Regions from separate parts of the Priestia sp. 3CA3 genome, predicted to be linked through region 2. Evidence: riboswitches for the same ligand, from Rfam matches in the RefSeq annotation. Region 2 holds a riboswitch; the other holds the start of a gene.
What was found. Region 2 has a riboswitch for ZMP and ZTP ahead of AC1VNJ_RS13435 (phosphoglycerate dehydrogenase). Riboswitches for the same ligand answer to the same signal wherever they lie in the genome.

Region 1: another riboswitch for ZMP and ZTP. It lies ahead of AC1VNJ_RS10870 (APC family permease); the one in region 2 lies ahead of AC1VNJ_RS13435 (phosphoglycerate dehydrogenase).

What each region holds. Positions count from the first base shown of each region.
Region 1 is NZ_JBXENJ010000003.1:294,922-301,325, reverse strand. Features, by position in the region: gene AC1VNJ_RS10890 (alanine/glycine:cation symporter family protein) at 1-76, shown strand, start outside; gene AC1VNJ_RS10885 (sodium:solute symporter family protein) at 107-1,606, opposite strand; gene AC1VNJ_RS10880 (DUF3311 domain-containing protein) at 1,606-1,809, opposite strand; gene AC1VNJ_RS10875 (cupin domain-containing protein) at 2,166-2,765, opposite strand; ZMP/ZTP riboswitch at 3,152-3,230, shown strand; gene AC1VNJ_RS10870 (APC family permease) at 3,287-4,882, shown strand; gene AC1VNJ_RS10865 (DUF5105 domain-containing protein) at 5,062-6,108, shown strand; gene AC1VNJ_RS10860 (hypothetical protein) at 6,238-6,375, shown strand.
Region 2 is NZ_JBXENJ010000004.1:299,710-306,113, forward strand. Features, by position in the region: gene AC1VNJ_RS13410 (HD domain-containing protein) at 183-731, shown strand; tRNA gene AC1VNJ_RS13415 (tRNA-Ala) at 838-909, shown strand; gene AC1VNJ_RS13420 (hypothetical protein) at 1,027-1,176, opposite strand; gene AC1VNJ_RS13425 (DUF6143 family protein) at 1,692-2,234, opposite strand; gene AC1VNJ_RS13430 (hypothetical protein) at 2,509-2,961, opposite strand; gene AC1VNJ_RS13435 (phosphoglycerate dehydrogenase) at 3,095-4,294, opposite strand; ZMP/ZTP riboswitch at 4,463-4,541, opposite strand; gene htpG (molecular chaperone HtpG) at 4,752-6,404, shown strand, end outside.

The sequences.
Region 1 (6,404 bases), on a different contig from region 2:
AGAAAACAATCAAAATATTGAATGTTGGGAAAGAGAATCGACTTCCTCCCCTTCTGAAAAAGAGAATATTATCTAAAAAAAGTTCAGCCAGTTGGCTGAACTTTTTTTATGCGTTTTTCTTTAATTCAGTTTGCGTAGTGCCTTGAGAAAATAATGTTTCTTTCACGCCATTTGTTGCTGCTTTGGTTTTTGCAGCAAAGATTGGATTTAAAATAAAAACTACGAGTAGGTTAGATAATAATCCCCAGAACCCTTCATAAAGGCCAAATGAATTTCCTGTGGCATGAACGGTAAACGTTACAACCAGCCCTACTACTAATCCAGCAATCGTACTTTCTTTCGATTGATTTCTCCAAAACAGGCTGATAACAATAGCCGGGAAGATTTGTACCATGCCGGATACCCCTAGTAACTGTAGGGAAACAAGTGCTTGTGGGAATAATAAACCGAATAAAAGTGCCAGTCCAATAACAACAAAAACCATAGAACGAGTAACCATTGTTAATGTTTTACCCTGTACATTTGGATTAATTAAATCTCTAAATATATTATTTGCAAATAAGTTAGACGCTCCGATCGCCATGATAGAACATGGAATTAATGAAGCAAGAGCAATCGTTGCATAAGCTAACCCTTGGCCAATGCCACCATATGAATATTGAATCAAGGTTAATAATGCTAATCTAGGATCCGTTGTATCTTGAGGTAATACTTGATAAGCAATAAACCCTAAGAAGATCACTAGAATTAAAACAATATTGTAAAGAGGTAAGAAGACAGCATTTTTACGAAGCGAATCTGCACTTTTAGCAGTGAAAACACCTGTAGCAGCGTGGGCCCACATGAATAAAGCTAAAGCAGATACGAGTGATGCTGTAATAAACCATGGAATGCCCTTAGGTCCTTGTGTTGGGATCGTTAATAGCTGAGGTGCATCCTTTGCAACATTGTCAATCATGTTGCCCCAACTTCCAAAATGCATAATTGGCAGAGAAACAACCATAAATAACATAATCGCCCATACTAAAATATCTTTAATAATTGCCGTATAAGTGGGACCTTTAATTCCGCTGAAAAAAGTATAAAGAGCCACAAGAAAGAATGAAAGAATAACGACAGCTTTTACATTAATGTAGCCAGTTCCTGCAACGCGAAGAGTATCTTGAATACCGCTAAGCTGAAGATCGATATATGGAATAAGCATCAATACACCTACTATGGCAATTAAAGAGGAGAGAAATTTACTGCTAAAACGTTCTCTAGCATAATCAGCAAGTGTAGTAAGTTTGTGCTTTTTAGCAACAGTCCAAAGTTTTGGAAGAAAAAAGTATGAAATTAAAAAGGCTAAAACAGAGTAAGGAATGGCAAAAAATGCGATGCTTCCTCCTTGATAAGCTGTACTTGTAAGACCTAGGAATGTATAAGCAGTATATAAATCTGCTCCTACTAAAAGCCAGACGAGCAGGCTTCCAAAACGTCTTCCCCCTACAGCCCACTCTTCAACGGAGCTTCTAGATGATTTGTCACGTCCTGCTATAAAGCCAATGGCGATAACGACAAGAACAATTGCTGATGTGATTAAAAGTGCGGTTAAATTTCCTTGCATTATTCAATGTCCCCCCAAGATTTTTGTAAACGATAAATGATAAATGTACACACAGGCGTTAAGAAGACCCATAAAAATAACCATAAATGCAAAATAGGTAACCCAAAAATAATTGGATGAATGTTATTTACAAAAGGTAAAAAAGCGAATTGAGCAATAAACGGAATGATGAATAAAATAAATATTATGAATTTTCTGTTCATTTTTTACTCCTCCTCTAAAATTTATCTAACAATGTTCACTATGATAGCAAGTCTGACATAGTAAAGCAATAAGTTTTTTGAAAATTTCGTTATAAATTACGAAAATTTTTTTAGAAAAACAAAAAAAGGGTATGAGAAGAAGATATTTGAAATGATTAGGGAAGAAAAAAGCAGGGGAGAACCTAAGCGCAGTTGCCTTTGAAACAAAAAAAGAACGGAAAAGAAGAAAGGTAGTTTTCTCGATGAGATAAAGTATATTGCTATTGCATTAAAGAAAAAGAATTTGTATGTTCAAATATAGATTTATGGAAGCTATAAAAACGAGCAAATAAAAAAACTAGACAATAAGTGCTTGTCTAGTTCCACCACTCTGTCAATGGTCCTTTGTCGCCATAAACAGGATCTGTTGTAGGAATAGGTACTTGTGCAATTTCATCAAATACGTGAGGGCGATCCGTTTGTTTTCCTGTTCGTAAGTTGTAATCCATGCCCTCTGGATAAGCTCCAACCACTTTAAAATCAGCAGTTGACTGCAGACGCATATGTCCTGTACCTGCAGGGAGTACGAGTACATCCCCAGCATGCACCACGATATTTTCTCCCATATGTCCACCTAGTTTTAAGCGTGCAGATCCGCTAATTACACCTAGTGCTTCATGAGAATTGCTGTGGTAATGGTGAAAATCATATATGCCGCCTACCCAGCTGTTTTTCCAGTTGTGAGAATTAAAAATGCTCTCTACTTTCTCTTTCTTACTAATAAATACGTGTTCATACAACAAAACTGGAAGACGAGGGTGATTTGGAATGGTTCCGTCGTCATCAAAATAAAGAACTTTTACATTTGCATAATTCATAAGCATCCCTCTAACAATCTTTTTTCGTAATTTTCCCTGTTTTTTGCTTGCGTAAACAGAGAAGTTTGCTCGAAGTACTTCATTCGTTGCGAAGTGCATGATATGTAGGTGTTAACGTTTTCCCAAAAGAAGTCTCCCACTTCAAGCGTAGCTAAGTGGTGGGCAGTTTACTTTAGTATCTTTTCTTCATATTGTATATAAGTAAAGGGGCTAGTGCAAGAATTCTATGGATATATAGATGTTAATTCGTATTTTGTAAATGAATAATATATATTAATATAATTTTTAGAAGATGATATGCTCGTGAAGTAAAAGAATCAAATAATAAGCAAGGTTAGAGTTTTAGTTGTTTTTTGTAATTAGGAAGAGATTTTAAGAAGATTTATTCGGAATTTTACGAATAATTCATTACTTTTGTAAAAGTAATGTAAACATTTTTGTGTATTGAGTAATAGTAATGAATGTTATATACTGATAAAAAATATATTCCTATATGTGACTGGCGCAACATGGATGACCATGGGGGAGCATATAGCGTATAAGCCGCGCGCCTGGGCAAACACTTGAGAAAATTTCGCAAGTGTTTTTTTTATTTTCCTAGGGAAGAGGAGTAGATTTGGATGAGCAATATGCAAAGGAAGATGGGAACATTTGCTTTAACCATGACAGGCATAGGTTCGATTATCGGTTCAGGATGGCTGTTTGGAGCATGGAAAGCAGCTCAAATTGCAGGACCCGCGGCTATTTTTTCATGGGTTATTGGAATGGTAGTTATTTTGACCATTGCCCTATCGTACGCTGAACTGGGCGCGATGTTTCCGCAAGCAGGGGGGATGGTTAAATATCCTCAGTATTCACACGGATCATTTATTGGATTTTTGGCTGCTTGGGCTAACTGGATTTCAATCGCTTCAACGATAACAGTGGAGGCTATTGCATCTGTGCAATATATGAGTACTTGGCCGTGGAAATGGGCTCGCTGGACTCATGAATTAGTAGACAATGGCATTTTAACGTCCAAGGGGTTGGCAGTTGCGTCTCTGTTATTATTCATTTACTTTTTTGTGAACTATTGGACGGTAAATCTCTTTGCTAAAGCAAACTCATTTATTACGATTGTTAAATTAATTATTCCTGGTTTAACGGCAGGGGCTTTATTTTTTGCTGGTTTTCATAGCGGGAACTTTTCAAGTGAGCATGGGGTAGCACCTTACGGATGGGCGAGTGTTTTAACGGCAGTGGCAACATCAGGTATCGTGTTTGCATTTAATGGGTTTCAAAGTCCTGTAAATATGGCAGGAGAAGCAAAGTCACCTAATAAATCGATTCCGGTAGCTGTAATTGGTTCAATTTTTATTGCTGGAATTGTATACATTATATTACAAATTGTTTTTATCGGAGCAGTAAGTCCGTCATCAATTGCGGATGGATGGAATCATTTGAATTTTAATTCTCCTTTTGCTGATTTAGCGATTGCGCTTGGAATTAACTGGCTAACAATTGTGTTATACGCAGATGCATTTGTTTCTCCTTCCGGCACAGGTGCTACATATACGGCAACGACTTCTAGAATGTTATACGGGATGCAGCAAAATGGATATTTGCCAAAGATATTTGGTACTCTTCATCCACTTTACAATGTCCCGCGCCCAGCTATGTGGCTAAATTTAGCAGCCTGCTTTTTGTTTCTCTTTTTATTTAGAGGATGGGGTGTCTTAGCAGAAGTGATCTCAGTAGCGACGCTTATCTCCTATATTATGGGCCCTGTAGCGCTTATAACATTAAGAAAAACGGCTTCACACTTTTACCGTCCATTTTATTTAAAAGGGGCATCAGTTATTGCGCCATGCGGCTTCGTTTTTGCTTCTTTGACGCTTTACTGGGCAAGGTGGCCACTTACAGGTGAAGTGATTTTTATTATGGCAATTGGCCTGCCAGTTTATTTTTATTACCAAGCGAAAAATAAATGGGTGGGCTTTAAAAAAGAATTTTTAACCGGGGCTTGGATGCTTATCTATTTAGCGTGCATGATTTTTATTTCCTACATAGGAAGCGAAAAATTCGGAGGCAAAAATATTTTACCTTTCGGATGGGATATGCTAGTGATTGCTTGCGTATCATTAGCCTTTTATTACTGGGGAATTAAAAGTAGCAAATCTAACCGATATATGAAAGAAGCTGAACAAATCAATCAAGAAAATTTTAAATCTAAATAAAAAACACGAGCCGGTGCTCGTGTTTTTATTTAGATGAATGGAGAATTTAGACTTAGTTTTTATCAAAATATTGTAAAAAACATAGATTTTAAGGTTTAAGGATTTACACAGAGGGAACCTTTATTTGGGATAAAGTTCTAAAAAAACAAAATAAAGGGGATTGGACAGCTGTGAAAAAAATGAATGTTTTGGCTTTGGTTTTTGTACTTATGCTAGTATTAGCGGCTTGTAACAGTTCTAAGGAAACGGGAGGATCCACTTCAGCTAAAAATAAGGCGATTGAAGCATCTATTGACAGCGCTTCTTATATTTTAGTAGATAGTGATGAAGGAGCTACAAGTGAAGAAAAGGAGCTGTTGAAAGTTGATTTAAAAGTGAAAAATGTATCCAAAAACAGTATATCTTTATCGGATTACGACGGTGTGTATTTATATGAAGGAGATGAACAATTATCTCCAAAAACGGGAGTGAACAGTAGGGAACTTGGACTAGAAAGCAGTTCATCTGACAAGATTGGCGCTGGGAAGCAAAAAAAATTAATGTTCGTCTTTGAAGTCAAAAAAGATAAAAAGTACAAAATTGGGCTTCAGCCAAAATCATCTGATTATGATGAAGAAATTGACGAAGTAACATTAACACTGGATACGAAGAAATACGCGAAAAGCTATAATAAGCTGCAAGACCCAGAAAAAGCTCTGCAAGCTTACACGGAAGTTCTTTACTTAAACAAAGAAAATGTAGATTATGATAAATACGTAACAGCGGACAAAACAGCTGTCATAGAAGAACAGAAAAAAGCGTTTAATGAGGAATTAAAAGGTGCGTTTTCTAATAGTTTAACCGATAAAGCAAAAAAAGATTTTTTTAACATGTATAAAGATGTTTTGAAAGAAAAAGCAAGCGTAAAGACAAATGTGATTGCCAATGCAAATAATAAAGCTGTAGTAGAAGTGGAGTACACTACTGTTAATTTATCAGACTTATATTCATACGTATCGCAGCTTAAGAGAGCATATACAGATGAAACAAAAGATTACGATACAAAACACTCTGAAGAGTTTGCGGCTTCTAAATTCAAAGATATTGTAAATGAATTAGAAACGAAAGAAGGAAGTCGTCCGCTACGAATTTTTATGGTGAAAGAAGATGGGAAATGGACTGTGAAGTCAAGTGACCTATACAGTGACTCTTTAGGTAAAACGTTTGGATCGAGCTACATTCGATAGACAAAAAGGAGGCTAGGACAAAAATAGTTGAGCCCAAGTAAAAAACGAACCATTCATCAATCTGTTTGATGAGTGGTTCGTTTTTTGCGATGGTGCATATCGTTTTATTTGTTTCGTTCCTTCTAGCAGTTGATTGGAGGGCAAGGCGAAGACTCCTGCGGGAAAAGCGGAACAGGTGAGACCCCGCAGGAGCGAAAGCGACGAGGAGGCTCAGCGCCCGCCCGCGGAAAGCGAAGCCTTGCACGGAAATCAATTGCGGTGTCATAAGCAGTCCAGCTCATGTATCTCATTTGTTC
Region 2 (6,404 bases):
TATTAAATAGATATTAGGCTTTATAAAAAACCGTACAATAAGAAGGGCTTTTGGTAGCCTTACCTTATTATAATTATAAGAATTATAAGAAATGAATTTGTGCAATTTCATAACGTTAGGAGAGCTATATTCGTTTATACTAATAATATGAATATATACTGTATAAAAAATGGAGGAATATGATGTCTTTAATAAAAGAAGCACGTAGGTATGCAGAACATGCTCATACCGGCCAAGTGCGTAAGCTGTCTGATAAACCTTATATTGTTCACCCTATTAACGTAGGTAATATTTTAGAAAAAGCGGGTTTTAGTGAAGAAGTAATTGCAGCAGCTTATCTGCATGATGCTGTAGAAGATACAAGTGTAACACTCGAAGAAATTGTACAAAGATTTGGCTTAGAGGTAGCGGAGATTGTTGAAGCTCATACAGAAGACAAATCCAAAAGCTGGGAAGAACGTAAACAGCATACAATTCAAATTGTGAAAACTGGTTCTCTTGAAGTGAAATCTTTAATTGTAGCAGATAAATTAGACAATTTACGGTCTTTAAAAGAAAGCTACGATCAGCAAGGAGATACAATTTGGAATAGTTTTAAAAGAGGATTCGAAAAACAGAAATGGTACTACGAGTCCATCAGCAAATACGCTGAAAAAGGATTGGAACCAAGCCAAATTCCAAGTTTTTTTAATACGTACAAACAAGAAGTAAATGATTTTTTTAGAAGTTAATATTCATATGAAGAAATTAGAAAACACTGAAAATAACTATTGCGAACGTGCGTCATACGTATTAAAATATAGTAGAGTCAACAGGCAATAAAGACTCTACGTAAGCGGGACTGTAGTTCAGTGGGAGAATACTTGTCTGGCAGACAAGGGGTCGTGGGTTCGAATCCCATCAGTTCCATAAAACCAGTCGCATCAAGAGTTTAAAACACTTTAAAACTCTGCCGGATGGAATGGGTGTAATACTATTTCATCTGACCTCTTCATGATTTTCATGAAGAGGTTTTTTATTTTCTTTTTACGATTGATCCTCATGATTTTTATAATTATTCTTTTCACTGCTCCTGCTTACAATTTCTCTAAGTTCGCCCTCGTCGCCTTTTGCATTGATGATTTCAAAAAGCTGATTCAGTCCTTCACTTGTTTCATCGTTTGGTTCTTTGCTCATTCTATCCCCTCCTTTTGCTTTTAGGATGCCCATTTTTTACACAATGTTTCATTTAAAAAGCAATTTATACACATTAATGGTCCATAAAAGTATACCTTTACTCGATACACGGATATACTTAATCAATCCTTTAAGTTTTGCAGCGCTTTATAGTTTTTTTAATACTCATCTATAATAAAATACTCATCACAAACTTCATCAAAATCGTTCTCTTCGTGTAATTCTATTTCTTGATTTTTAGATATCTCGTTTTTTTGTGTAAATAGTTTAAAAAACTTGTTTAACATTGCTCCACCTCATATAAATTATTCATACATTCAGTATGATTAATTTATATGAAGCCAGTATGAATTGAAGCTTAAGATAATTTGAAGTTAGATATTAACGTGAGATGTTAAGCGTGTTTACTTCTCTTTGGTTCTATCCATAATCGAAAGAAAAAATGCAAACTATAAAAAAGAACTTTGCATGCTGCTGCAAAGTTCTTTTTTGTACCATCGTTAAAAGTTATTCAGTTAACAGTCCTTCTTACGCTTTTTTTCAAACCATCCATAGGCAATTTCAGCTTCGATTTCTTTATTTCCTGGAGAAACTAAGAAAATAACGTATGAACCGTTGTTTGGAAAGATAAATTTGCCGTCTTCATCGCTTACTAATGTACTTTTCGGCGGAACAACACGGTTAAATACGTTTACCCCTTTAGCAGGAACGCCTTTTACCATTTCTGCAAATTTAATTTTCCCTTTTGGCTTTGAACGTATTGTAGTATTTGCTGGACTCACATTATCTGAAGTTGTTCCTTTTCCAGGGGGGATAGAATTAAACCAAATTTCAGCAGTAAAAGGTTCGTTTGAATAGTTAGTGATAGTAAAAGCATTCACAAATAAATCTACTCCGGAGCCGGAAGGGTTCACTAATCCGCCCCAAGCGTTTCTGTTTCCACCAAAACGAATAGGCTCAGTTTGTCCAACAAAATAGTCTCCTTTTAACGATTGATATAAAGGATTAGGTATATTCACCACTTTAATATACGGTTTGTTCGACTCGTAATTTGACATACAGTCATCTCCTTTTTGTATTATATTTTATGAGTTTTTTCTGTAAATGCTTGGACACATGCATATATAAATATATTTAATCTTTATATAAATGCAAAAAGATAGACCCGGTACTGAGTCTATCTTTTTCTATCGTTTTTACAAAAAATTTCCCCTTGGCCCTTTCCTTACTAATGCCCTCGTCGACTGCTGGTGTATAAACGGATTGTTTTTTGACTTTATATTCCGATGCTTTTTTAATCCGTCTACTATCCCTTCTTAAAGTAGTAATCACCTATTCTTTTGTAGTCATAAAATGAAGAATCCTTACCTTTTTTTCACAATACTCAATAATTTCATAACAGGTTGTGAGGATATCATGTCTAGACAGTTCTATTTCATCCAATACAAACTTTGAAAGCTGCTTTTGCAGAACCTCCAGCTTTTTGCTGTCTTCTTCATCGATCCACAGTCCTTCCGTAATACATACATCTGCTAGTTTGTTAATAGATTGAGCCGTCCAGTTTAAGCCGGCTGAAGAAACGGTTATTGTCAGTAAATCATTTTTTATAGCTAAAATAACCTGACACACATGGGTATAGGCATCAACTTTCTTTTGGATAAATGCTTTGCGAAGCTCTTTCTTGTATTGCTCTTTCGACACCGCTATAGCTACGACAGACGTAATGAAAGTTCCTGCCAGCGCGATGAGTGACCCTATCAAAATCCCTATCATTTCTCCTGACAAAACGTTCACCTCTTTAAAGGTATTTCTATATGCTATGGGAATGAAGGAAATGATATGAAGATAAGTACCATGTAAAAACAGCCCTAACTTAGAAAAGTTAGGGCTGAAACACTAAAATAGGATGATAACCAAATTAGATAATGCGACTTGTAATAATTCCTTCAATTTGACCAATTTTTTCTTCTAGCTCAGGCACAATCTCGTCACTTACTTGATTGTCAATATCGATCATTGTATACGCATATTCACCGCGGCTTCTGTTCACCATATCTGCGATGTTTAAATTGTAGTTTGAGAATACTTGCGTAAGTTGTCCTACCATATTCGGTACGTTGTGATGGAAAGCAGCTACGCGTTTTTTCCCAGTGTAAGGAAGAGATGCATTCGGGAAGTTCACTGAATTTTTAACGTTTCCTGTTTCTAAGAAATTTTTCACTTGACGTGCTGCCATTACCGCACAGTTTTCTTCTGATTCTTGAGTTGATGCCCCTAAATGAGGAATTGGCACAACATTTTTCATGTTCAAGACATTTTGATTTGGAAAATCTGTAATATATCGACCAACTTTTCCACTTTCAAGAGCAGCTTTCATATCTTCTTCGTTTACAAGCTCACCGCGTGAGAAGTTCAAAATATGAACATCTGGTTTCATGATGCTAAACGTCTCTTTATTGAAAACACCTTTTGTATCGTCCGTTAATGGAACGTGAACCGTAATATAGTCAGATGCTGCAAATAGTTCTTCTAGAGACATTGCACGCTGTACGTTGCGAGACAAATTCCAAGCTGTATTAACAGAAATGAATGGATCAAAACCAATTACGTCCATATCTAAATCAAGCGCGTCGTTTGCTACAAGAGCACCAATTGCACCTAAACCAATAACGCCTAATGTTTTACCTTTGATTTCTTTTCCAACAAACTGTTTTTTACCTGCTTCAACTAACTTAGGAATTTGATCACCTTGGCCGTCTAATCCTTTTGTCCATTCAACTCCAGCAAATAAGTTACGAGAAGAAGCCATAATTGTAGTTAAAACCATTTCTTTTACTGCGTTTGCATTAGCTCCTGGCGTATTAAATACAACGATACCTTGCTCCGTGCAAGCGTCCACCGGTATATTGTTAACCCCTGCTCCAGCTCGTGCAATAGCTTTTAAATTTTGGTCAAATGCCATGCTGTGCATGTTAAAGCTACGCACGACAATCGCATCTGGATTTTCGCTGTCGTTGTCAATTTGATAACCTTCTTGATTAAAAACATTTAGACCTTTTTGTGCAATGTTGTTTAATGTTTTGATTGTTTGTACTTTTTCTAATGTTAATGTGCTCATTTTGTACTCTCCTCTGATTATCATCGTAGTTTTACATGTTTTTACCTTTGGATAAAGGAACTTCATTTTTAATTTTTTTAAAAGTCTGGTTTTTTAGCCTACATGTCTGATAACTTCTATATCCTCTCCCCCTAAACAGAAAGAGGTAAGAGATATGTATTAATCCCTTACCTCTGCCCAGGCGAACGGCTACGTCACTATATGCTTCCTCACGGTTATCCGCGTTTCGCCAGTCACATATAGTCTTTGAAATTAAGTATATTCTAGCAAACTCTTTCAGAACGTTCAACCTTTTTTTAAAAGTTTGCTTTTTTCAGTCTAATTTTTAATCTCTTTGGTGAATCTCCTAATATATTGACAAATACCCTAATACATGTTAAATAAAAAGAGTGATTAGCACTCTATCTATTCAAGTGCTAATTATTTTGTAAGCCCTATTTGGAAAGGAGAACTTCTTATGTCAAAAAAAGAATTTAAAGCCGAATCAAAGCGATTATTAGAGATGATGATTAATTCCATCTATTCTCAAAAAGAAGTATTTTTGAGAGAACTTCTATCAAATTCAAGCGATGCAATCGATAAAATTTATTACAAAGCTTTAACAGATGACTCCTTGCGTTTTAACAAAGAAAGCTATTACATAAAAGTAACACCCGATAAAACTAACCGTACCTTAACCATTACAGATACTGGAATTGGCATGACGCAAGAAGAGCTTGAAAGCAGCTTGGGCACAATTGCGAGAAGCGGTTCTCTTGCATTTAAAAACGAAAATGAAACAAAGGATGGGCACACGATTATTGGCCAATTCGGCGTTGGGTTTTACGCAGCATTTATGGTGGCAGATGTCGTAACGGTGATTAGTAAAGCGTTAGGCAGCGATGAAGCCTATAAATGGGAATCTACTGGTGCTGATGGTTATACAATCGAACCTTGCGACAAAGAAACGGTTGGGACTCAAATCATTTTAAAAATTAAAGAAAATACAGAAGATGAAACGTATGATGAGTATCTAGAAGAGTATCGTTTAAAAGAGATCATTAAAAAGTATTCAGACTTTATCCGCTACCCGATTAAAATGGACATAACAGAAAAACGGCCTAAAGAAGGTTCTGATAACGAGCTAGAAGATTATACAGAAGAACAAGTTATCAACAGTATGGTACCGATCTGGAAGAAAAATAAAAATGAATTGACTTCAGAAGACTATGAGCAGTTTTATTCAGAAAAGCGCTACGGATTTGATAAACCGCTCACTCACCTTCATATTAATGTGGATGGAACGATTCGCTACAATGCCATTTTATTTATTCCAGAAAATAGTCCGTTTGATTACTACTCAAAAGAATTTGAAAAAGGGCTTGAACTGTATTCAAACGGAGTCTTAATTATGAATAAATGTGCAGATCTTCTTCCAGACTACTTTAGCTTTGTAAAAGGTATGGTAGATTCTGAAGATTTATCTCTTAATATTTCACGTGAAATTTTGCAGCAAGACCGCCAGCTTCAGCTGATTGCCAAAAACATCGGCAAGAAAATCAAAAACGAATTAAAAAGCTTGCTTAAAAACGAACGTGAAAAGTACGAGAAGTTTTATGAATCATTTGGCCGCCAGCTAAAATACGGCGTTTACAGTGACTTTGGCAGCAACAAAGATGTATTAAAAGACCTGCTTTTATTCTATTCTTCTACAGAGAAAAAGCTCGTAACACTAAACGAGTATGTATCCCGCATGCCTGAGGATCAAAAGTATATCTATTATGCATCAGGCGAATCATACGACCGAATTGAAAAGCTTCCTCAAGCAGAATTGGTTGCAGATAAAGGATACGAAATTCTGTATTTTACAGAAGATATCGATGAATTTGCGATTAAAATGTTAATGACGTACGAAGAAAAAGAATTTAAATCTGTTTCAAGCAGTGACTTAGGGATTGAAGCAGAAGAAGAACAGCTCAATGAGTCTGAGGAAAAAGAAAATAAAGAGCTATTTGACTATATGAAAAAAGCTTTGGCGGGAAAAGTAGGAGATGTGCGCGCGTCTAAACGTTTAAAAACACACCCCGTTTGCTTATCAGCTGATGGTGAAGTAACGATTGAAATGGAGAAA